DNA from 4 places in the Pseudoalteromonas sp. McH1-7 genome. Region 2 is predicted to be linked to each of the others. Evidence: predicted binding sites of a transcription regulator. Region 2 holds the regulator's gene; each other region holds the start of a gene.
The links. Region 2 encodes FliA, which starts transcription of late flagellar genes. Its sites were predicted from a motif close to CTAAAGNTNNNNNNNNNNNNGCCGATA; they were not measured.

Region 1 (5,975 bases), on a different contig from region 2:
AAGCCACTCATTGAACATCACATTGAACGACTAAAGTTAGCTGGTATCACCGAGGTTGTAATCAACCTTGCATGGCACGGTGAGGTGATTAAACACTACTTTGGTGATGGTAGCCACTTTGGGGTAAATATTACCTACAGTGATGAACCAGAAGGAGGGCTTGAAACCGCAGGAGGAATTATTCAAGCACTACCGTTACTGTGCCAGGATAGCGACCGCTTTGTGGTTATAAATGGCGATATTTTTACCGATTATGATGTGCGTAGCCTTATTCAGCTACAACTTGGAAAAGCAGCCGCTGGACATTGTGAAGCACATATTGTGTTAGTGGAAAATCCAGCACATAACCCCAATGGTGACTTTTGTCTCGCTCACCAACCTTTGAATCAAGAGCAATATACATTTTCTGGGATAGGTATCTACCATCAATGTTTTTTTGCTGGGCTAGAGCGTGGCTTTGTTAAGTTAGGGCCACTACTTCGCAGTGCACTTGCAGAGCATAGAGTGTCAACAGAACTGTATCTTGGTCAATGGGACGATATTGGTACTCCTGAGCGACTAAGCACAATAAATAAAAAGTTAGGATATAGCGATGTGGGGTAAATTATTAGGAACCATGTTTGGTTTTTTGTTTGGTCGGTGGTTGGGCGCGATTCTAGGCTTTTACCTCGGACATTTGTTTGACAAAAGCTTACGTCAAGATTTTGATAAGGTCGGTGGTTTTCAGGGCTTTATTAAAGGAGATGAGCTGCACGAACGACAAGCTCTGTTCTTTTCAAGCTGTTTTGCTGTTATGGGGCATATTGCTAAGTCTAATGGCCGTGTCAGTGAGATTCATATTCAAGCCGCATCAGCATTTATGACCGAAATGGGGTTGCAAGGAGAAGACCGAAAAGAAGCGCAGCATGCTTTTACCGCAGGAAAAAGCAGTGACTTTTCAATCAAAGAAGCCGTAACAGATTTTAAAGAAGCGTTTGCTCGGCGCTATGATCTAAGGCAATTATTCTTAGAAATTCAAATCCAAATGGCATTTTGTGATGGTCATGTATCAGACGCTGAAAAAGCGTTACTAAAGCAAGTCAGCAAATATTTAGGTTTCGCTGAAACGCATTTTTTGTTTTTGCTAAAGCGTTACCAGGCTGAGTTTGAGTTTCGTCGTGCCCAACAAGCTGGAAAGTCACAACAACAGCATCAGCATCATGGACACCAAGGAGCACCGCAACCGAGTGGGCTTACACGCTCAAAAGCCTTGGCTGTGCTTGGCTTAGGTGAAAGCGCAAGCGCGGGTGAAATTAAAAAGGCGTATCGCAAACTGATGTCACAACATCATCCGGATAAGTTGGTATCGCAGGGGCTGCCGACACATATGATGGAAGTAGCTAAGCGGAAAAGCCAAGATATTCAGTCTGCCTACGAGTACCTTAAAAAAAGCTAAAGTATCCGTAAAAAACCGAGTAGTTCCTTGCGTAAGCGCTGGTGCTGGAGCGGATCGGTTTTTTCCCCAAATAGCTCTCTTTGGCGGTAATCTAGCTTACTATTTTTTCTTGCCCACCTTACTCTGTCAGCGGTGCTATCGATTACCATTGGGTTATCAAAGCTGTAGTAAATATCCAAAAGAGCGGGGCTTATCAAAGACAGGTTTGATGCTAGGTGTTTTTGTCGCATTGCATTAGGCAGCTGGGGGCTGACGACGGTGTAAGCATCAATACGAAGGTTGGGTAAGGTTGCTAAATGTTCTGCGAACACACCAGCACTATTGCCAAATGCAACAACGACAAGCTTCTCTGTTTGTGTCATTGATAACGTATTGTAGAGCACTTCAAAACGACTGACTAACGCGGCTTTATAGTTGTCTAGGTTCATCTCTGAAACAGGCTCAACGGATTTCGGCTTTGGCTCAGCTTCTGGTGTTTCAATATCTTGATCTAAGAGACTTGCAGCATAGGACAAATCAGGTGGCGTGATGGTATACGTATCATATCCATCATCACTCAAGCGCTTAGCAAGGAAACTGATCCCGCTGTTATTAAGTGGCGGCATTTGCATATCAGGCAGGAAAATGACAATACCTGCCCGCATCGAAGCCATGTGTTCTTGATGAAAAACGTAAAATACTTCCTCTTCACTGTTTAGCTCCAGTAACCCCGCTGGTTCATAAAAACGCTGTGCATCTTGTTGAAAAAGCGCTGTTAGCGGTGCTGGGGCTATATGTTCGGCTGCGAAGCAACTTACTGATATTGAAATTAATAATGTAAAAAGTGCTCTGCTTAGCATAATACGTGTACATGATTTTCCATGGTTTAGTATCGGCCTACTTGGCAAAAGCTTTAGCAGTCGCCTTTATTTATGGTTTTAAGGTAAACTGCCACATAGAGAAAATAAATGGAGAGTATGCGTGCAATACAAAGATAGCAAACGAGACTATCTCTTTATGTTTTTAAAAGGGGCTGGGATGGGTGCTGCTGATGTTGTACCCGGAGTATCAGGTGGTACTATTGCCTTTATCACTGGTATCTATGCGCGTTTTTTAAATGCAATAAAAAGTGTTAATTTGCAAGCATTAGGGTTGTTGCGCCGTGAAGGTATAAAAACTACATGGCAATATATCGATGGTAGCTTTTTAGTCGCGGTGTTTTCAGGGCTACTTATCAGTGCTGCATCTTTGGCTAAAGTTATTACTTACTTGCTTGCGCACCACCAAATACTGGTATGGTCATTTTTCTTTGGCCTTATTGTCGCTTCTTTTATTTACGTAGCCAAACAGGTCTCGAGCTGGAACGGTAAAAATATTGCGGCCTGTGTAACTGGCGCTGTGGTTGCTTTTGTCATTACGTCATTGTCGCCAGCGGAAGCGCAAGCATCTCACTGGATGTTTTTTATTTCCGGTGCCATCGCCATTTGTGCAATGATTTTACCTGGAATTTCGGGTAGTTTTATCTTGTTATTGCTGGGCATGTATGGACATGTACTGAGTGCTGTAAATCAACTTGAAATAACACTCGTTGGCCTTTTTTTACTGGGATGTGTTGTTGGGTTGATGTCATTTTCGAGGCTGTTGAGTTGGTTATTAAGCCATTATCAACAAGTCACATTTTCGGTATTGGCAGGATTTTTACTCGGATCACTGAATTTACTATGGCCTTGGAAGCAAGTGCTGACCACTTATGTTAATTCTAGCGGTATTGAAAAGCCCTTGACGCAAGCAAATATTTTGCCGCAGCAGTACAGTACGCTGTACGGGCAAGATCCAAATACTTTGGCCTGTGTGTTACTTGCCATTGCCGGACTTGCCCTGATTTTAGCAATTGAAAAACTGAGTGAAAAATATTAGCTCAGGCTATCGTTCTAAACCACCCAGTGACAGAAAGGCGCGGAGACTTTGCAAATGGTGCAACGTAAGTTACTGAGTGAATTTTGTTGACATCAAACACCACCAAAGAATTAAACTTGGGGGCGTAACTATGAGTTGGTGTGCCATCTGCTTCAAAAAACTGTAGTAGCCCACCCCAGTCGGGGTGCCAATTTTTGCTTAAGCTGAGGACGTAGGCATATACTCGTCCTTCGGCCTCTACAACGTCATTGTGGCGTGTTAAGTACTGACCTGCGATAAATCGAGTTGCTTGAGCCGAGGTACGCACGATTTGTTGTTCTGAGATATGTGAAAAGCAGGATTGCACCACCTCGCTATTTAAATCTTTATACAGACTTTGCAGTAACTCAGGGCTATGTGCATCGACCGAGTGACGGCCATACATAAAACCTACGCCGCGCGACGCGTAGTGATGAATGTCTTCAAGTAGCGCCTGTTGTTCTTGTGGCGTCAAGGCTAAAATATCGCTGTCTTTAACTGATTTGGCTGCACCATTGTGGAAAAGTGCCAGTTGATAGTCCAGCTCAGATAAGCATTGGTGTAATTGCTGTGCTGCTGTTTGTTCGAGAATGTTTTCAATTCGGGCAAATCCCTTCTCGCACAAATCCTGCTGTAATCTATGTTGTTGTTGCGTTGAAAGTTGAAGCATAAATTCCTGCCGCTGATGTATAGCCATTTAGTGTGTTCATGGCATGCCTTAGACTTCTGTCCAATGCTGATTATTTTTTACCTATGCTAAAGTGAGTTTGGTTGAAATGCCATCCCTCTGCACTCATCAATAGGCAAAAAAATGAAAATCAATGGATTACTTTTACTCTGTTGCGCATGGGTCATGTTGTTGATCCCGTATCCATCCTTGGCTGCTCAAGGCTCCTTAGATCTCACAAATTCTACTTTGGGTTTCGTCTGTATTGTGATTTTTGTCATGGCTTACACTTTGGTCATGCTGGAAGAAAAAATCCATATGCGAAAGTCTAAACCTGTGTTGGTTGCGGCGGGGGTTATCTGGCTGTTAATTGGTGCATACTATGTAAACCAAGGCCAGACAGACGTGACTGAGCATGCGTTTCGACATAATCTACTTGAGTTTGCTGAGCTAATGCTCTTTTTGCTCGTTGCTATGACTTATATTAATGCGTTGGAGGAGCGGCGTCTTTTTGATGCGTTACGCGCGTGGATGATTCAAAAGGGTTTTAGTTATAAAAACCTATTTTGGATCACTGGGTTTTTATCATTTTTTATCTCGCCTATTGCTGACAACCTAACGACGGCACTGTTGATGTGCGCTGTTGTCATGAAAGTAGCGGAAGGAGATAAAGAATTTATCAACTTAAGTTGTATCAACATTGTAGTTGCAGCCAATGCTGGTGGCGCATTTAGCCCTTTTGGAGATATAACCACGCTCATGGTATGGCAAGCAGGCATGGTGCACTTTAGTGAATTTTTGGTACTGTTTGTTCCTTCACTCGTAAATTACGTCGTTCCTGCTTTAGTGATGAGTTATTTTGTGGCAGATAAAAAGCCGAGTGCTGTCTATGAGCGGGTTGAACTAAAGCGTGGTGCATTAAGGATCTTAACCTTATTTTTATTAACCGTTGCAACTGCCGTACTGGCTCATAGCTTATTACACCTACCCCCTGTGCTTGGTATGATGATGGGATTAGGTTACCTGCAATTTTTTGGCTACTTTTTAAGGATGACACTACCAGGTTCATTGGCAAGAAAACGCGTGATGGCGCAGCGAGAAGGAGACAAAGAGCGTCTCGAAAAACTCGGTAGTGTTGTTCCGTTTGACGTTTTTAGCAAGGTTTCTCGGGCAGAGTGGGATACCTTACTGTTTTTCTATGGCATCGTTATGTGTGTGGGGGGGTTAGGTTTTCTGGGCTACCTTAGTTTGATGTCAGAAGTGCTGTATGGTGAATGGTCAGCGACGTATGCCAATGTTCTACTTGGGGTGATCTCTGCAGTTATCGATAATATTCCAGTTATGTTTGCAGTTTTGTCCATGCAACCTGAGATGTCACATGGCCACTGGCTACTTATCACGCTTACAGCTGGTGTCGGTGGAAGCTTACTGTCTATCGGCTCAGCTGCCGGTGTCGCTTTGATGGGGCAGGCTAGGGGCTATTATACCTTCATGGGACATTTAAAGTGGGCGCCTGTTATTTTAATTGGATACATTGCAAGTATTTTATGTCACCTGTGGCTCAATAAGTCAGCATTTGATGTTTTTGGCTAGTGAGTAATAATACCAATTTGACTTAATACTTGCTCAATTTGAAGGAGTGGATCTGACGCTAACCGCGTTAAAAATTTCTTATTTAGAACAACTAAATAGCAAAATTTTTGCCTTGCCTATATGGATGTAGGTACCTTAGCGATAGCAGGACGCGGTAGCGGAGTTATCGACACGATTTTCTCGCCTCCAATAGACCACTTAATTAAGAAAATTGGTATAAGGGGAGCTAGTCTCCCCTTCGGCTAAAAAATCTCGATAGCGTTTTACCCAAGAGTCCGGAACCGGTTTCTGTCGTGTTAACACTGTCGAAATTGGGGTAGATGTTAATACGCCATTGATTTTACCTAGCATGAACGTGGCTGCTCG
Region 2 (5,975 bases):
TGAAAAGGCAGAACAAGCGGCGAAAGGCTCTTCGGCAAAAGGTGGGCAGCAGCAAGAGCAAAAAGAGCTTGGCTGGGACGATGTTCAACCTGTCGATGTAATAGGTCTAGAAGTTGGTTACCGTCTCATCCCACTAGTCGATCAGGCACAAGGTGGTGAGTTATTAAGTAGGATCAAAGGAGTTCGTAAGAAGCTCTCGCAAGAATTGGGCTTTTTAGTACCACCAGTACATATTCGCGATAACCTAGAATTAGACCCTAATGCTTATAATATTACTCTAATGGGAGTAGGCTCTGGAACTGGTGAGTTAAAGCATGGTGACGAATTGGCGATTAATCCAGGGCAAGTATTTGGCCCAATTAAGGGCATAGAAACCAAAGACCCAGCATTTGGATTGGATGCGGTATGGATTAAGCCGGATCAGAAGGACGAGGCGCATTCTCTTGGTTATACAGTTGTTGATGCAGCAACTGTAGTTGCCACTCATATCAGTCAGCTGCTTACAAATAATGCTTCATTGTTACTTGGCCATGAAGAAGTACAAAACCTTTTAGACATGCTAGCTAAAAGTCACCCTCGTTTAGTTGAAGGCCTTGTACCCGATATCTTGCCGTTGACTACGGTGGTTAAGGTATTACAAAATTTACTTAATGAAGGCGTTGCTATTCGCGATATGCGCTCAATTGTGCAAACACTTGTCGAGTATGGCCCTCGCAGTCAAGACCCTGATGTACTAACCGCTGCAGTGCGAATTTCCCTACGTAGACTAATCGTACAAGATGCTGTTGGAGGAGACGATGAAATCCCTGTCATAACATTGGCACCTGAGTTGGAACAGATGTTGCATCAGTCACTTCAGAACGCAGGTGATGAGGGGGCAGGCATAGAACCTGGCTTGGCAGAGAGGCTTCAAGAGTCATTAAAAGAAGCACATCATAACCAAGAAATGCTAGGTGAGCCGTCCATCTTATTAACCTCAGGTATGTTAAGAAGTGTATTGTCTAGGTTTGTTAAACACACTATCCCAGGTTTACGAGTGATGTCGTATCAAGAAGTGCCTGAAGAGAGACAAATCAAGATAGTAAGCTCGGTAGGACAATAGAGGATAAAGGGGCTGTAACATGAAAATTAAACGTTTCTTTGCAAAAGATATGCGTACGGCTTTAAATGAAGTTAAAGAAGAGCTTGGCGCAGATGCTGTCATCATGTCTAACAAAAAGCTGGCTGATGGTGTTGAAATTGTTGCTGCAATTGATAATGACCGCACAGCTGCACCGGTGCAACAACCTACAACTGGCCGAGCTAGTGCACCAAAAGAAACACAAACGCGTTTTGTGCGACCAGAGCCTCGTCAAGCACAACCAGCTAAGCAAGCTCAGGTAGCTGACAGCTTAGAGGCGCTTTTGGAGCGTCAAGCTCCACGTCCTCGCTCACCAGAGCTTGCCTCTATGTTCTCGCAGTCAGGCATTGACACAGAACAGATGCTAGGCAACCAACGCAAGATGCAACCAGAGGCGAAGCCTACTTACAGGTCAGCGCCACAAACTCATCGTCAATCTTTTGACTTTGAAGATGAAGCCACAGAGCAATCGAAGCCGTGGGGAGAATCTGATGACCTCGATAATGGCTTTGGTGATGATTTAACTGAGGTTCATAGCAAAAAAGATGAAATGAGTGCAATGCGCGAAGAGATGAACTCAATTCGCCAGCTGCTAGAGCATCAGGTATCTGGGCTAATGAAACAAGAAATGGCGCGTCGCGATCCGACACGAGCTTGCCTTGTAGACCGTCTGGAGGGGATGGGGATTGATAAAGAAGTTGCTGAACAAATGGCATGCTTCATTCCAGATGATGTATCAAGAAAAGAGGCGTGGAGTGCACTCTTAAATATGGTCATAAATCAGATGCACACCACCAACAATGATATTTTGCGTCAAGGTGGCGTTTTTGCAATGGTCGGCCCGACTGGTGTAGGTAAGACAACGACAGTGGCAAAACTTGCAGCATTGGGCGCGCAAAAATACGGTGCAGATAAAGTTGCACTTATTACAACGGATACCTACAGAATTGGCGCTTACGAGCAACTAGCAACCTATGGTAGAATCATCGGCTGTCCAGTTAAGCAAGTAAAAGATGCAAATGAACTTGCAGAAGTGCTTTATCATTTACGTAATAAGCGTCTAGTATTAATAGACACGGCAGGAATGAGTCAAAGAGATTTGCGCTTAACTGAACAGTTAAATACACTTATGCGTAGCGCAAGAGTTGATATTAGAAGTTATTTAGTGTTAAGTGCGACATCACAAATGAACGTGTTGCAAGAAACGGTAAGACACTTCCAAAAAGTAAATTTAAGTGGCTGTATTTTCACAAAACTTGATGAAAGTCTAAGTTTAGGTGAGATTATTAGCATAGCGATTCAAAATCGCTTGCCAATAGGGTATCTTACCAACGGTCAGCGAGTGCCAGAGGACATTCGTGTAGCAAATGCTCAAAAGCTAGTAAAAAAGGCTGAGCAACTGTATTTAAAAAGAATAAAAGCACAGCACTCTCGACGTGTACCTGTAGCGTCAGAGTCAGTAGGAATGTATGATTAACACAGTTTTAGATCAAGCAAGTGGCCTGCGTAGAATGAGTCAAAGTAGCAACCAGGGTGTAAAAGTCATAGCCGTGACCGGCGGAAAAGGGGGAGTGGGAAAAACCAATGTTTCGCTCAATACCGCTATTGCTATGGGTCAGCAAGGACAGCGTGTTCTTGTTTTAGATGCGGACTTAGGCTTGGCAAACTGTGATGTGATGCTAGGTCTAAGAGTCGAAAAGAATTTATCACATGTCTTATCAGGAGAGTGTGAACTAGATGAAATTCTAGTTGAAGGGCCTGCAGGTATAAAAATTGTACCAGCTACGTCAGGGTCTCAGAATATGGTTGAGCTCACTCCAGCAGAGCATGCTGGGTTAATAAGAGCTTTTAGTGAACTAAATACACAATTTGATGTGTTAATTGTTGACACTGCAGCCGGAATTTCGGATATGGTGTTGAGTTTTTCTCGTGCCGCTCAAGACGTACTCGTGGTAGTGTGTGATGAACCGACATCCATTACAGATGCCTACGCATTAATTAAAGTATTAAGTCGAGAACATGGAGTTTACCGCTTTAAAATAGTGGCCAATATGGTTCGTAGCATGCGTGAAGGTCAGGAACTTTTTGCTAAACTATCAAAAGTGACCGATCGTTTTCTTGACGTTGCTCTAGAGCTTGTCGCGACAGTACCGTTTGATGAAAATATGCGTAAGTCATCACGTCGACAAAGGGCTATCGTTGATTTATTTCCAAGCTCTCCTGCAGCTGTTGCTATTAAAGGCTTAGCTACGAGAGCGGCTAAGTGGCCAATTCCTCATCAGCCTTCTGGTCATTTAGAATTTTTTATTGAACAACTTGTAAACGGGTGATTATGGCTTCTCCGGTCAACAGAGCTGCGGGATATCAAACTTCTGACCATATTCATAAGGTGGTTGAAAGGCATGCTCCACTTGTCAAAAAAGTGGCGTGTCACCTAATCGCTCGACTTCCGGCAAGCGTGCAACTTGATGATTTGATCCAATCAGGAATGATAGGGTTAATTGAGGCAACAAAAAACTTTGACGCCAGTAAAGGTGCCAGTTTTGAAACTTTCGCGGGCATACGTATTCGAGGTGCGATGCTTGATGAAATTCGTCGTGGAGATTGGGCTCCCCGATCTGTCCACAAAAATAGCCGAATGGTTGCAGAGACTATATCTGAGCTCGAATCTCTCCTTGGTCGAGAACCAAAAGACACTGAAATCGCTGAAAAACTTGATATATCTCTAGATGAGTACCATCATATTTTACATGATGTAAATGCAAGCAAAGTAATAGGCATTGAGGATCTTGGGGTAGACGAAGATGTGATTACCCCTGCAAATAGCGATTTTGCGCTAGACAAACCGTTTAATAACGTTAAAAATGAACGTTTTAACGAGTCTTTAGTAAATGCGATAAAATCATTACCAGAAAGAGATGCCATGGTTTTGTCGCTTTATTATAACGATGAAATGAATTTAAAAGAGATTGGCGCCATTTTAGATGTCAGTGAATCTCGAGTAAGTCAAATTCACGGTCAGGCAATGATAAAGCTAAAAGCTAAAATCAATGACTGGATAAATTAGAGTACATAAAATAGTTGGGTTCGAACCTCACTGGAGGAAGTTTTGGATAAGAACATGAAGATTCTCGTGGTTGATGATTTCTCTACTATGAGAAGAATAATCAAAAACCTATTAAGAGATTTAGGCTTTACAAATGTTCAAGAAGCTGATGATGGTAGTACAGCACTTCCGATGCTACAAAATCAGGAGTTTGACTTTGTAGTAACTGATTGGAATATGCCAGGAATGCAAGGGATCGATTTATTGCGAGCAATACGAGCTGATGCAAAGTTGAAACATATTCCTGTGCTTATGGTAACCGCGGAAGCAAAAAAAGAGCAGATCGTTGCTGCAGCACAGGCTGGGGTTAATGGTTATATCGTGAAACCATTTACGGCAGGTACACTTAAAACCAAGCTTGAAAAAGTATTTGAGCGCTTAGGCTAACAGCAAGGGGAAATGGCCTATGTCTGTAAACGCTGCGCCTCAAATTACACTCGAGCAAGCTAAACAACTTGTAGAGCTATTAGAGCAAGGTGAACAAGAAAAAGCGGATCAGCTGATTTTAGAGGCTGCTAACAAAGAGCAATCCGAGTTATTTGCAGAGGTTGGCAAGCTTACTCGTCAGTTACATGAGTCATTGAAAAACTTTGAGCTGGATACTCGCCTTGCAGACCTCACAACGGAGGCCATTCCTGACGCTAAACAGCGCCTCAACTACGTCATGGAAATGACGGAGAGCGCTGCAAACAAAACGATGGACGCTGTCGAAGAGAGCTTACCGTTGGCACAAAACCTTGCCGACGAACTAGCACAAATAAAGCCAACTTGGGATCGTTTAATGAGTAGAGATATTCAGCTCGGAGAATTCAAATCTCTGTGTCACGACCTAGATAGCTTTATGCAGACTTCGAAAACACGTACGGACGAGTTACAAGGTTTGATGACAAACGTGCTCATGGCACAAGATTATCAAGACTTAACTGGTCAGGTCATCCGCCGTGTCATTGAATTAGTTCGAGAAGTAGAAGATAGTCTCATTCATCTCCTTACTGTGTTTGGTTCAGCAGACGAAACACAGGCCGGTACTAAATCGAATGAAAATGAAATAAAAACAACAGAGACTATCAGTGATGAATTGTCTGGGCCTGAAGGTCCAATTATTGACGCTGAATCACGAGACGACGTGGTTTCTGGTCAAGACGAAGTCGATGACTTGCTATCTAGTTTAGGCTTCTAGTTGGAGAGTGTGTATGAGCTTTGAAGTCGATGAAGATATCTTGCAGGACTTTCTTGTTGAAGCAGGCGAAATATTAGAGCTTTTATCTGAGCAGCTTGTTGAGCTAGAAAACAACCCTGAAGATAAAGAACTTCTTAATGCGATTTTCCGTGGCTTCCATACTGTTAAAGGTGGAGCTGGATTCTTGGGCATGACGGAGCTGGTAGACGCTTGTCATGGTGCGGAAAACGTATTCGATGTGTTACGACAGGGGCAACGAAAAGTAACTTCCGAATTGATGGATGTTATCTTACAGTCTTTGGATACAATCAATGAGATGTTTGCTTGTATCCAAAATCGTGAAGAGCCTGAAGCTGCTGATCCTGCGTTGCTTGAAACACTTCACAAACTCAGTCAACCAGCATCTGAGGACGAGGTAGTTGAAGAAGTCGCTTCAGCACCTGTTGCAGAAACTGAACCAGTACCTGAAGTTAGTGCAGATGATATTTTATTTGACGTCGATACTGATGGCGACGCCAGTTCTAGTATTGATGAGATAACTGAAGAAGAATTCGAAAATTTACTTGATG
Region 3 (5,975 bases), on a different contig from region 2:
ATGGATGTGCCATTGTCTGTGGTTATTGACCCGTACGACTTGAAAAAGCCAGTGACTGAGTTTGAGTTTGTTCTCATCAATCAAGATAACCCTGATGAGAGGCTAGCCCAGCCGACTAACTTCTTTAAGGGAAGATAAATTACTAAGGTAAAGAGCGAGGTAAGCCCTCGCTTTTTTAATAAATATGATGAATGATTTTAGTTTTAACGCACTGACACCTGATTTGATCCTCGACGCGATAGAGGCGCTAGAAGTGTACCCGACAACCGGATTGCTGCCATTAAACAGCTATGAAAATCGTGTTTATCAATTCGGTGCCGATGACGGCAAACGTTACGTTGTGAAGTTCTATCGTCCAGCACGATGGACAGATCCCCAAATACTTGAAGAGCACGAGTTTGCATTGCTTGCTAAAGATGCAGAAGTCCCTGTTGTCGCACCCTTGGCTATCCAAGGTAAAACGCTACACTGCTACCAAGGTTACCGATATACGCTTTTTCCCAGTGTTGGTGGGCGGCAGTTTGAACTAGATAACCTTGAGCATTTAGAAATATTAGGCCGTTATCTTGGACGTTTACATTGCTTATCTGCACAGCAGGCTTTTGAGCACAGGCCAATGTTAGATACACAGCGTTTCCTGTTTGATGCAAAAACATCACTTTTAAAAAGTGACTTAGTGCCTAGTCATTTGCATACTCCATTTGTTACTATTCTCGAGCAAGTTATTAACAAAGCGGCGCAGAAGTATAAGGTTCCAAAGACAATCAGGCTTCATGGTGATTGTCACGCGGGTAACCTACTGTGGTCCGCAGATCAGTTAATGTTAGTTGACCTCGATGATTGTCAGCAAGGTCCCGCGATACAAGATCTGTGGATGATGCTAAATGGCGATCGAAATGAAAAACTTGTACAACTAGATACCCTACTAATGGGATATGAAGAATTTATGCCTTTCGATGCTAACGAGTTGGCACTGATTGAGCCTTTACGCGCTATGCGAATGATCAACTATATGGCATGGTTGGCACAGCGTTGGCAAGATCCTGCATTCGAAAGGAACTTTTCTTGGTTCGCGACAGACAAATACTGGGAGCAACAGATCCTTGCACTAAAAGAGCAACTGGCAGCCCTTGATGAACCAAGTTTGAGCCTATTTCCTTGAAATTAGAGAGAGTAACATGCTAAAAAAATTAAAAGTTGCACTGATTGCGCTATTTTTGCCCGTTGTCGCAATGGCGTCAGACTTTGTTGATGGCAAACACTATTCGACATTGACAACAGCACAAAGTAAAGATCAAAAAGTGACAGAGTTCTTTTCCTTTTACTGCCCTCACTGTTTTCGCTTTGAACCGATTGCAAAGGCGATAGAGAAAAATTTACCTGATGGTGCGTACTTTGAGAAAAGCCATGTGAACTTTTTAGGTGGTATTCCTAAAGACACGCAAACGAACTTAAGTTATGCGTATATTATTGCTAAGCAAGCTGGTAAATCAGATCTTATCGCTGAGAAAATTTTTCACACGATCCATGTTGAACAAAACAGACTACTCGATATTAAAGACCTTAAAACACTCATGGAATTAAATGGGATCTCTGCCACACAGTTTGATCAAGCAGTGACAAGTATGCCTGTAATAAGTGCTGAAAATAACATGCTGACAGCACAAGAGAAGTTTTCAAAAGCTGGAGCGTTGACAGGCGTCCCAACTTTTATTGTTAATGACAAGTACAAAATCGAGATGAAAGGTATTGAAAGCCAAGAACAACTCGATAAATTGATTGCATATTTATTAAAGAAATAAGGACTGGAGAAAGCGAGTATGTTTAAGGTATTAAAAGGCTTAGCTGTTGCATTGATGCTACCACTCATGGCGCAAGCAGCACCATATGAAGAAGGTGTTCACTACGAGGTCATTGCTGAGCGTGGTACTAAAAAGCCAGAGCTTACGGAGTACTTCTCATTCTATTGCCCAGCTTGTAATGTAATGGAAAATTTGATTGTTGACGTTAAGCCAAAGCTAGACGAAGGGGTGAAGTTTAAAAAGAGCCATATTGACTTTGTTGGTCCTAGAGAGCCAGAAATCCAACAGGTTTTGGCACAAGCACTAGCGACAGCGGAAGTATTACCGCAAAAAGACAAAATCGTTGCAGCGATGTTCAACCATATTCATGGTAAACGTGCCAAAATTAACGAACTTGCAGACGTAAAAGATATTTTTGTGGCTCAAGGAGTTGATGGAGAGAAATTTGATAAGCTGTATGCCAGTTTCGCTGTTCGTACTAAAACATCGAAAATGCAGCGAATGCAGAAAACCCTTTCAGGTAAAGGTGCGCTAACTGGTGTGCCAACGTTTATTGTCAATGGCAAGTATAAATTGTTGTTACGTGAATCTGGTACTACCAAGCCTGAACAAATTGCAGCGCTGGTGAACTATTTAGCCAAGAAATAGTCGATAATTTGTATTAGACTAGCCTCGCCATAATTGCGGGGCTTTTTTATGTTTAAAATTTTAGTTTCAAGTTGTCTATTGGGTTATCCGGTGCGCTACGACGCATCATCGCAAAGTTTACAAGATAATACCTTGCAATATTGGCGGCAAAAAAACTGGGTGTTACCTTTGTGCCCCGAAGTATCAGGTGGGTTACCAACACCTCGCCCACCTGCAGAGTTAATAAAGGGTAGAGTGCTGAGTGAAGATGGTGATGATTTTACTGCATCGTTTGAGCTTGGTGCTAGAAAAGCGCTTGCGGCATGCCTTCAACACGATATAAAGTTTGCGTTATTAAAAGAGTCCAGTCCGTCATGCGGCAGCAATCTGATTTACGATGGTAGTCATACCGGTAAAAAAGTAGTGGGGCAGGGTCTGACGGCGTCTTTATTACAGCAATCCGGTATTCAAGTATTTAGCGAAACTCAGCTGCCAGCGCTTATCACAGCAATGGCAGCCAGTCGTTAAACGTTATAAATCACTTTCTTACTAAGTAAACGCCAGATTCAATATGATGGGTGTAAGGGAATTGATCGAAAATTGCCATACGTGCGATTTTATGTGTTTCACATAATAAGGCTAAATCACGTTCTAACGTATCTGGATTACATGAGATATAAATAATGTTGTCGTAGTTGCTGACTAAGCGACAGGTTAGCTCATCCATACCCGCTCGCGGCGGATCGACCAAAATGGTTTGGCAATCATAGGACTGTAAATCGATACCTTCTAATCGTGAAAACTTCTGCCCTTTCATGGCTTGCGTAAACTCTTCACTCGACATGCGGATAATATCAAGGTTGTCGACTTTGTTTGCTGCGATATTAAACTGTGCAGACTTTACCGATGATTTAGAAATTTCCGTAGCCAGCACTTTGTCGAATGAACCAGCTAATGCGATAGAAAAGTTACCGTTACCACAGTAAAGCTCAAGTAAATCATTGCTAAGCGGCTCGCTGATAGACTGCGCCCACGCTAGCATTTTTTGATTCACTTGGGCATTTGGCTGCGTAAAGCTGTTTTCAACTTGCTGATAAATATATTCTTTACCATTAACCGCGAGCTTTTCTGTGACATAATCATGACCAAATACGACCTTTTGTTTTCTAGCACGTCCTATAAAGTCCACTTTGTAAGTCTGTTGCAACTCAGATCGCAACTCCAGCATAGCAGTGTGCCACGCTTCATCAAGTTGCTTGTGATATAAAAGACTAATCAGTACTTCACCACTTAGGGTAGTAAGGTAATCAATTTGGAATAATTTTCGGCGTAAGACCTCATTGCCTTTAAGTTTGTCTATCATGACTTGCATCATTTCATTGACAAGCTCGGCACCCGGGTCAAAGCTATCAACACGAAGCTTTTCTTTACTTTGTTGATCAAACATGATGTGAAACAAGTCGTCGCCATCATGCCAGACTCTAAATTCGCAGCGTTGGCGGTAATGGCGAGTTGCAGAGTCATACACTTCTAATTCTGGCGCATTAAACTGTGCAAATTGTGCTGTGATACGCTCAGCTTTTTCAGCCAATTGTTGCTCGTATGCTGAATCATCAATCTTTATTACTGCCATACTAAAACCATCTATGTTGAATTAAGAGGCGCTATTTTAGGGAGCGTCGTTAATTTGTCCAGTCTAGCATAGTGACTAAAATCGTTTTGGCGTTTTTTTAATCATTTTACTTTAGCTTTGCACAAATATGCCGATAATCTAACTAATATATTGGAGGGCATACCATGAAAATCGGGCATTTAAATCAATTGCTCAATCCAGCGATGCAGCACAAGCCTGGGCAGAGCAAAGGGATAGGACCACATATCCAAATAAATTCAGATAGTTATGCGGGGGATAAATCTAAACTCGCTGCCAAAATTCTTGATGACAAACTCGCAGAAGCGCTTGGCATTGAGAAACCCACGCAAGATAAAAAAGACAAACCATTGTTTGACTTTGAAGCGATAGTGAAAAACGTACTTGATTTCGTTCAAGGTGCAGTGAAAAAAGCGAAAGTAGACGGTAAAAATGACGACGAATTAAAATCTATGCTGGATGGGGCACGCAAAGGTGTGCTGCAAGGTATTGATGAAGCCAGTGAAGAGCTAAAAGGGATGGGGGCGTTTAATTCTGATATTGAAGAAGGGATTGAAAAGTCTCGAGAGGGTATATTTAAAGGGCTTGATGACTTCGAAAAAGAACTATTTGAAGAAAAGTCTCCAAAGGCGATGGCTATCAGTGCGGCGCAATTTGCGAGCTTATCGAATCAGGCCGAATATGCGTTCACTACAGCGGAAGGTGATGAGGTTGTTATTTCATTTTCTGACGCATATTCACAAGGGTCTGCTGCGAGCGTGGCCCAAAAAGGCAACAACTTTGGTGCTGCATATGGCTCCCAGTCATCTCATGAGGTGAACTTTTCGATTAAAGTAAATGGAGAGCTGAACGAAGAAGAGCAGCAAGCAATCAACGATATGATGGAAGATATTCGCAATGTCAGCGATGCGTTCTTTGGCGGTGAGTATGATGAAGCGTTCGATATGGCAAAGTCACTTAGTTTAAACTCTGATCAAATCACCAACTTCACAATGGACTTAAAGCAAACGAAAACATCTGCCGCGATTGCACAGTATCAACAAGGCAATCCGATGAAAGAACTAGAGAAGGCGTTTGTACCTCTGAATAAGCAACTAGCAGACATTCAAGAGCAAGCAAAAGCGCTCAATGCTAACAACGAATTGCCAAATATACTTGCATGGATGAATGAAGGGCAATCCAGGTTAAATGAATTCTTGGATTATGCGAGCAGCTTTTTCAACCGTTTAAATGAATCAAATAAGGGCTCATCAGCAGAGCAACAACAAACAAGCTGATCGAGTTTATTTTCATTGTGACTCATGGCAAACTTCATTCCTTAAATATTTAGGGGATGAAGTGTGTCACATATTCTAGTTTTTGACTCCGGTATTGGTGGAACAAGTGTTCTGTCACACTTGCGCTATCGTTTTCAAAATTCCACTTTTAGCTATGTTATGGATAACGCATTTCTTCCTTATGGTCTGCAACCTCAGGAATTAATTAAATTACGCATTAAGGGACTCATTGTTTGGCAAGAGCAATACTTAAGTAATGTTGATATGATTGTTATTGCCTGTAATACCGCCTCAACTTATGCGTTAGAAGAGGCGCGAAAACATACTCAAATCCCTATTATAGGTGTAGTTCCTGCTATTAAGCCTGCTGCGTATAGCTCTCAGACTAAGCACATCGCTTTGTTAGCAACACCTGCGACATCCAATAATACTTACACACAAAAACTCATTCATGACTTTGCAGGTGGATGTAAAGTCGAGATTTTGCATTCTACAGAGCTAGTTAGAATAGCTGAACATTTTTATTGGCACAGCACGCTTGATCAAGCGGCGCTGTGTGAGGAACTCAAGCAGCTACATATTCCGTATTCCGTTGACCGTTTAGTGTTAGGCTGTACG
Region 4 (5,975 bases), on a different contig from region 2:
CTGCGGTCATCGCGCCATCACCAATTACAGCGACGGTTTTACGCCCAATTCCTTCTTTTTCGGCTGCAATCGCCATACCAAGTGCAGCAGAAATAGAGGTGCTAGAGTGACCAACGCTAAAAGTATCGTATTCACTTTCTTCCCGATAAGGGAAAGGGTGTAACCCGTCTTTTTGACGAATAGTGTGCATCCTCTCTCTTCTACCTGTCAGTAGTTTATGAGGATATGCTTGATGACCTACATCCCACACCAATCTATCATTTGGTGTGTTATATACATAATGCAAGGCCACGGTAAGCTCTACAGTGCCTAGGCCAGACGCAAAATGACCGCTACTTTGAGAGACTGAGTTCAGCAAATATTCGCGAAGCTCATCACTAAAGGCGGTTAACTTGTGCTGGGGTAATTGACGAAGCTGACTTGGCTCGTCAATTAACGCGAGTAAAGGATACTTGCTACTATCAAGTTTCATGTTATTTATCAGAGTCCTAAGTGAATCTCAGCGTAAGTTCGTTACGCAGCTCACTTCATAATTATTAAAATGCTTTACTAACTGGTCATAATATTATGTTAGCCAGTTTTTACAAAGTACTTGTGAACATTTTCTTAGCTTGGCGTATACAGGTTATACGCACACTTAATGTTCTCGATCTATGATGTATTTTGCTAAATCGGCAAGCACTTCTGTATCACCATTGATCGTTTCTAGCGCGTTGAGCGCCTCATGTATTAACTGTTCGGCTTTTTCTTTGGCCTGCGTTAAACCAAGTAATGCTGGATAAGTAGATTTATTATGTTCTACATCTGAGCCTTGAGGTTTGCCAAGTACAGCCGTATCGCCTTCGACATCTAGGATGTCATCGCGTACTTGGAATGCAAGTCCAATGGCTTGACCGTAAGTTCGCATTGCTTGACGCGTTTCATCAGTGAGGCGCTCTGGTTGTGCGCACAACATACCTAATTCAATTGCGCAACTTAAAAGCGCACCTGTTTTGAGCTTATGTATACGCTCAAGCTCTGTGAGTGTTACGGTGCGGTCAGTTGCGGCAATGTCTAGCGCTTGACCGCCTACCATCCCTTGTAATCCTGAAGCTTTTGCTAGGGCACTTATCATCTGTAACTGGGACTGTGGGCTGATGGTAAAGTTTGGTGTACTTAGCAGCTCAAAAGCCAGAGTCTGTAGCGCATCGCCCGCTAATATTGCGGTAGCTTCATCAAATTGAATATGGCACGTAGGTCGACCGCGCCTTAGCTCATCATCATCCATCGCTGGTAAATCGTCGTGTACCAAAGAATAGCTGTGAATACACTCGATGGCCGCAGCTGCGTTATCGAGATCTGCTGCTGCTGCGCCAAAGAGTTCTCCGGTACAGTAGACTAGAAAAGGCCGTAAGCGCTTGCCACCATTTTCTACGCTGTAGCGAGTTGCCGCTAAGACATTTTCTTCTGTGTCTAGCATGTTATCAAAGCTGCGTAAAAGCGTGGTTTCTACCCGCGTTTTAGCATGCTGCAGTTGTTCTTTTAATTTTGCTGACATTAGGCTTCGTTATCAAATGGCTGTAATTGTGCTTGCTCACCTTCGCCCATCAAAATTGCGACTTGTTGCTCAGCTTGCTGAAGTTTTTGGTTCGATGCTTTGGCAAGTTTTATTCCACGCTCAAATTGCTTAAGGGCTTGATCTAGCGCTAAACTGCCGTTTTCCATCTCTGCTACGATTTGTTCTAACTCTTGCATTGCTTCTTCAAAGCTTAAGTTATCAGGTTTTTTTACTGCCATATGTCACGTTGACTCGAAAAGTAAAAGTGACGCAATTTTAGGGGGATTGAGGGCTAAGGTCAAAAAAACCAGCGAGTTTTTGACAACGGAGCGTATCAGCTTTGCAAGATCTGCTATAAACTCGCATTTTAAACACTTTTTAATATAATAGTGTTAAGTTGTAGAAAAACTTGCCGATAACTCAAACAACAATAACTGCGTGATTTATCACAAATAACTTCCCTCGGAGGACATGTGGATTTAGCAACGGTAATAGGGATCCTGGGTGCCATAGGTCTGATTGTAATGTCTATGGTATTAAGTAGTGATGGCCAGATCGCTATGTTCTATAACACGCCGTCCGTCGTTATCGTATTTGGTGGTTCAATCTTCATTGTATTGTCTAACTTTACACTTGGACAATTTTTCGGGATTGGGAAAGTGGCCGGAAAGGCCTTCATGTTTAAAATTGAAACACCTGAAGAACTGATTGAAAAAGCGGTAGAACTTGCTGATTCAGCGCGTAAAGGCGGCTTTCTTGCGCTTGAAGAAGCTGAAATTCCAAATCAATTTATGCGCAAAGGCGTGGATATGCTCGTTGATGGTCATGATGCTGATGTTGTGAGAGCCACCTTGCAAAAAGACATTGCACTTACCTCATCTCGCCATGAACTTGGCGCTGGCCTGTTCAAATCGCTTGCCGATATAGCCCCTGCAATGGGGATGATAGGTACACTTATCGGCTTAGTAGCCATGTTATCAAATATGGATGACCCGAAAGCGATAGGGCCAGCGATGGCTGTTGCACTTTTAACAACGCTATATGGTGCATTCTTAGCGAATGTTGTGGCTATTCCAATACAGGTAAAACTCGAATTACGTAAAGACGAAGAGGAGCGTAATCAGCGGTTAATACTTGATGCTATCTTGGGCATTCAAGATGGCCAAAACCCCAAGGTTATCGAGGGCATTTTGAAAAACTATCTACCTGAGTCAAAACGTGGTTCAGAAGCTGAGGAATAATCATGTCTGATGAGAACGAATGTAAATGTCCCCCGCCAGGTTTGCCCGCTTGGATGGGAACATTTGCTGACTTGATGTCACTGCTCATGTGCTTCTTTGTATTGCTGCTCGCCTTTTCCGAGATGGATGTACTCAAATTTAAACAAATTGCAGGCTCTATGAAGTTTGCATTCGGCGTACAAAATAAAATTGAAGTCAAAGATATACCCAAAGGTACGAGTGTGATTGCAATGGAATTCACACCAGGAAAACCAGAGCCTACCCCAATTGAAACAATCCAGCAGCAAACCGTCGAAATGACACAACAAATGCTTGAGTTCCAAGCTGGAGACGAAGCGTCTGCGGGGGGAAGGCAGGAGCAGCGTGGTAATAAGCGCGGTGGTGAATCAGCCAGTACAGCGCAAGAAATGGCATCGACTCAAGCAATTGCTTCAGCAGAGCAAGAGCAGGTAAATGAGTTAGTCAAAAAAATAGCGCAGCAACTTGAAAAGCAAATCATGGACGGTGCTATCGAACTAGAGTCTTTAGGACAACAAATCATCATTCGCATTCAAGAGAATGGCTCTTTCCCTGCGGGTAGTGCATTTTTGCAGCCTAAATTTGAGCCTGTAATTGAAGAAATAGCAGAGCTGTTAAAGGATGTGCCAGGAGAGATCACGGTATCCGGTCACACTGACGATTTTAGGGTAACGAATGAGCTTTACTCTAACAATTGGGATCTGTCAGCAACTCGGGCTGTAGCCGTGGCGACTGTAATGGAAAAAGTACGAGGCTTTGATAAAAATAGAATGTTAGTCGTAGGGCATGCTGATACTAGACCGCTAGTACCGAATGATAGTGACCTCGATAGACGCCGCAACAGGCGCGTTGAAATCTCTATTTTACAGGGAAAACCAAAAGAGTCTGATCCCATTGAAGTGAGGGAAAATTAGTGAGAGTTTGTTGCCAAATTACAGGGAATTCGCTATTGTTCCTGCTGGTTCTACTTAAAGGAGAAATAGAATGATTTTAGTAAAAAAACCTCAAAACTTTAGACTTCCCGGTGGTAACGGCGAGGGTGGTGATGAGGAAGCTGAGAAGAAGCCTTCATAACTCGTTGACATAGAAGATATGTTAGACGCTTGGGAGTCAGTACGACTCTTTTATATTCAATACAGTATACCACTTTCATTGGTTGCTGTATTTTCTTGCGTATTTTTGCGGGATATTAAAGCCGCTAGATATGCAATTTTGATTGCTGCTTTTTATATCATCGGTCACTTCACAAGTGATATCGTCAGAGCAGTGGACAGTGATAGAGTGTATCGTTATATATTTTGGGCTTTCAATGATATTCTGTTTATGGCTATCATTGCTGTTTGGGCGATTAAAGATAAAGTCTATATGTGGCAAAGTGTGGTTGCACAGCTCATCATAATACCAGCCCCTATTTTGCAAATGTTCCGCTTAGTTGACAGGCATTTGATGGAACTTAGTTACTCTTCTTATTTATATGTCACCGTTATTCCAATCATCAATTTCGCTACTCTGTGTTTAGCGTTTGTTCCTGTTGTTGGCTATTTTCAATTGAGACATAGAAAGTTACGGGAAGAATTACTCTAGTGTTATTGATGTGGACTGTATCAGCTTTCTTGATGCTTACTTGCTCAATTCTAAGTAATGAATTCGCGTTAACCACATCAAAAACTTCCTTGGGTAGAACAACTACCTAAGCGAATTTTAGCCTTACCTACAAGTATTCAACCGCCTTGACGATAACAAAGCGAGTCGCTGTGTTATCGGCAAGACTTTTTCGCTTCAAAATATATCACTTAATAAAAAATTGATATTAAGCGCTAACCCACAAGTATTATTTAACACTATCCTAAGCTTGGTATGACCCCTGCCATTTGCATCAGCTGAGAGGTAATTATCATGACACCAAAAACAGTTGCTAATCCAAGCGCCAACTTACCCCCTTTTACTTGATAACCATTACCCACTCGCGTCTTTCTTTGTTTCCAGACCATTGCAACCGGTAGGAAGACGGCTAGCACCACAAGTGCAATGGCTGCGTAACCAAGTGCCATGATAAACCCCTCAGGATAAAATAGTGCAAATCCTAGCGGTGGTAAAAACGTAATGAATGCCGTTTTAATGCGGTCTTTGTTGGTATCTTTTTGTTTCAACGCATCGGCAAAAAAGTCAAATAAGCCCAAGCTGACCCCTAAAAATGACGTTGCGAGTGCAAGGTCGGCAAACACAGTGACAAATACCTGAACGTTGTTGTTGTGTGCTATCGATGAAATACTGGCGACAAACCCCGGTAGTCCATCGCTTGCCATTAAGTTTGCTTGTCCCATGACTCCCTGACTTAATAACTGCCAAAATACATAGATAATAAGTGGCAAAGATGCACCAAACATCATTACTTTTCGCAATTGATGAATATCTACACCTACATACTTGACGATAGATGGGATCGAGCCATGAAATCCAAATGAAGTGAAAATTACTGGGATTGCGGCGATAATTAGACCTTGTTCAATTGGCATGTCAATTAGGTGCTGCCCGTGCACATAAGGGGTAAGAATAAAAAATAAGCCTGCCAATACGACGACTTTAATTGAAAACAGTAGCTGATTGAGTTTATCGACGGTGCTGGTACCTAAAGTAACTATTGTGGCAATAATTACAGCCAGTAATACAGAGCCTAACTGCGGGGTGATCTCCTCACCAAGTACGCCAACGAGCTTTGTTTGAAGTTGTGCGCCTCCCCCTGCAATATAGGCTGCACACAAAGCGTAGAATAAAAACACCATTGAGAAGTTAGCGACATATTGACCTGTTTTACCAAGTAGGCTTTTTGCCAGTGTGTTTAATGTCGCGTCTTGGTCTGCATATTGATGCACCTCAAGCATGAGTAATGCGGTATATGTCATGAGTAACCAAGTTATCATTAACAATACGATAGCGGTAGAAAACCCTAGCCCTGCTGATGCAATAGGAAGTGCTAGCATGCCCGCACCAATGGTGGTGCCAGCGACAATTAGCATGCTACCCAAAGTTTTATTCTTAAGCACGTTTAGCCTCTCATTATTATTATCTGGTGAGGCAAGATATAACGAATAGCATGGAAATGAAACCGTTTTGCTGTTAATGGTGATAAGAACTGAAATGACTGACTGTATGGGTATGACTTGTAAAATGATGAGGAG

Region 1: the regulator FliA is predicted to act here: its motif matches at 2,305-2,331, upstream of HUZ36_RS03580 (DUF3530 family protein).
Region 3: the regulator FliA is predicted to act here: its motif matches at 4,172-4,198, upstream of HUZ36_RS19955 (DUF5610 domain-containing protein).
Region 4: the regulator FliA is predicted to act here: its motif matches at 1,929-1,955, upstream of pomA (flagellar motor protein PomA).

Annotation. Positions count from the first base shown of each region.
Region 1 is NZ_JABWPQ010000003.1:233,630-239,604, reverse strand. Features, by position in the region: gene murU (N-acetylmuramate alpha-1-phosphate uridylyltransferase MurU) at 1-603, shown strand, start outside; gene djlA (co-chaperone DjlA) at 593-1,435, shown strand; gene HUZ36_RS03580 (DUF3530 family protein) at 1,432-2,274, opposite strand; gene HUZ36_RS03575 (DUF368 domain-containing protein) at 2,396-3,331, shown strand; gene HUZ36_RS03570 (2OG-Fe(II) oxygenase) at 3,333-4,019, opposite strand; gene nhaD (sodium:proton antiporter NhaD) at 4,161-5,609, shown strand; gene HUZ36_RS03560 (6-phosphofructokinase) at 5,808-5,975, opposite strand, start outside.
Region 2 is NZ_JABWPQ010000002.1:169,885-175,859, reverse strand. Features, by position in the region: gene flhA (flagellar biosynthesis protein FlhA) at 1-1,102, shown strand, start outside; gene flhF (flagellar biosynthesis protein FlhF) at 1,122-2,597, shown strand; gene HUZ36_RS02035 (MinD/ParA family protein) at 2,590-3,450, shown strand; gene HUZ36_RS02030 (RNA polymerase sigma factor FliA) at 3,453-4,187, shown strand; gene cheY (chemotaxis response regulator CheY) at 4,230-4,613, shown strand; gene HUZ36_RS02020 (protein phosphatase CheZ) at 4,633-5,406, shown strand; gene HUZ36_RS02015 (chemotaxis protein CheA) at 5,420-5,975, shown strand, end outside.
Region 3 is NZ_JABWPQ010000034.1:51,819-57,793, forward strand. Features, by position in the region: gene ccoG (cytochrome c oxidase accessory protein CcoG) at 1-138, shown strand, start outside; gene HUZ36_RS19930 (serine/threonine protein kinase) at 188-1,162, shown strand; gene HUZ36_RS19935 (thiol:disulfide interchange protein DsbA/DsbL) at 1,179-1,802, shown strand; gene HUZ36_RS19940 (thiol:disulfide interchange protein DsbA/DsbL) at 1,821-2,450, shown strand; gene HUZ36_RS19945 (DUF523 domain-containing protein) at 2,499-2,957, shown strand; gene trmA (tRNA (uridine(54)-C5)-methyltransferase TrmA) at 2,968-4,062, opposite strand; gene HUZ36_RS19955 (DUF5610 domain-containing protein) at 4,227-5,357, shown strand; gene murI (glutamate racemase) at 5,421-5,975, shown strand, end outside.
Region 4 is NZ_JABWPQ010000003.1:45,755-51,729, reverse strand. Features, by position in the region: gene dxs (1-deoxy-D-xylulose-5-phosphate synthase) at 1-472, opposite strand, end outside; gene ispA ((2E,6E)-farnesyl diphosphate synthase) at 638-1,537, opposite strand; gene xseB (exodeoxyribonuclease VII small subunit) at 1,537-1,776, opposite strand; gene pomA (flagellar motor protein PomA) at 2,011-2,778, shown strand; gene HUZ36_RS02830 (flagellar motor protein MotB) at 2,781-3,710, shown strand; gene HUZ36_RS02825 (hypothetical protein) at 3,889-4,380, shown strand; gene HUZ36_RS02820 (aromatic amino acid transport family protein) at 4,638-5,840, opposite strand.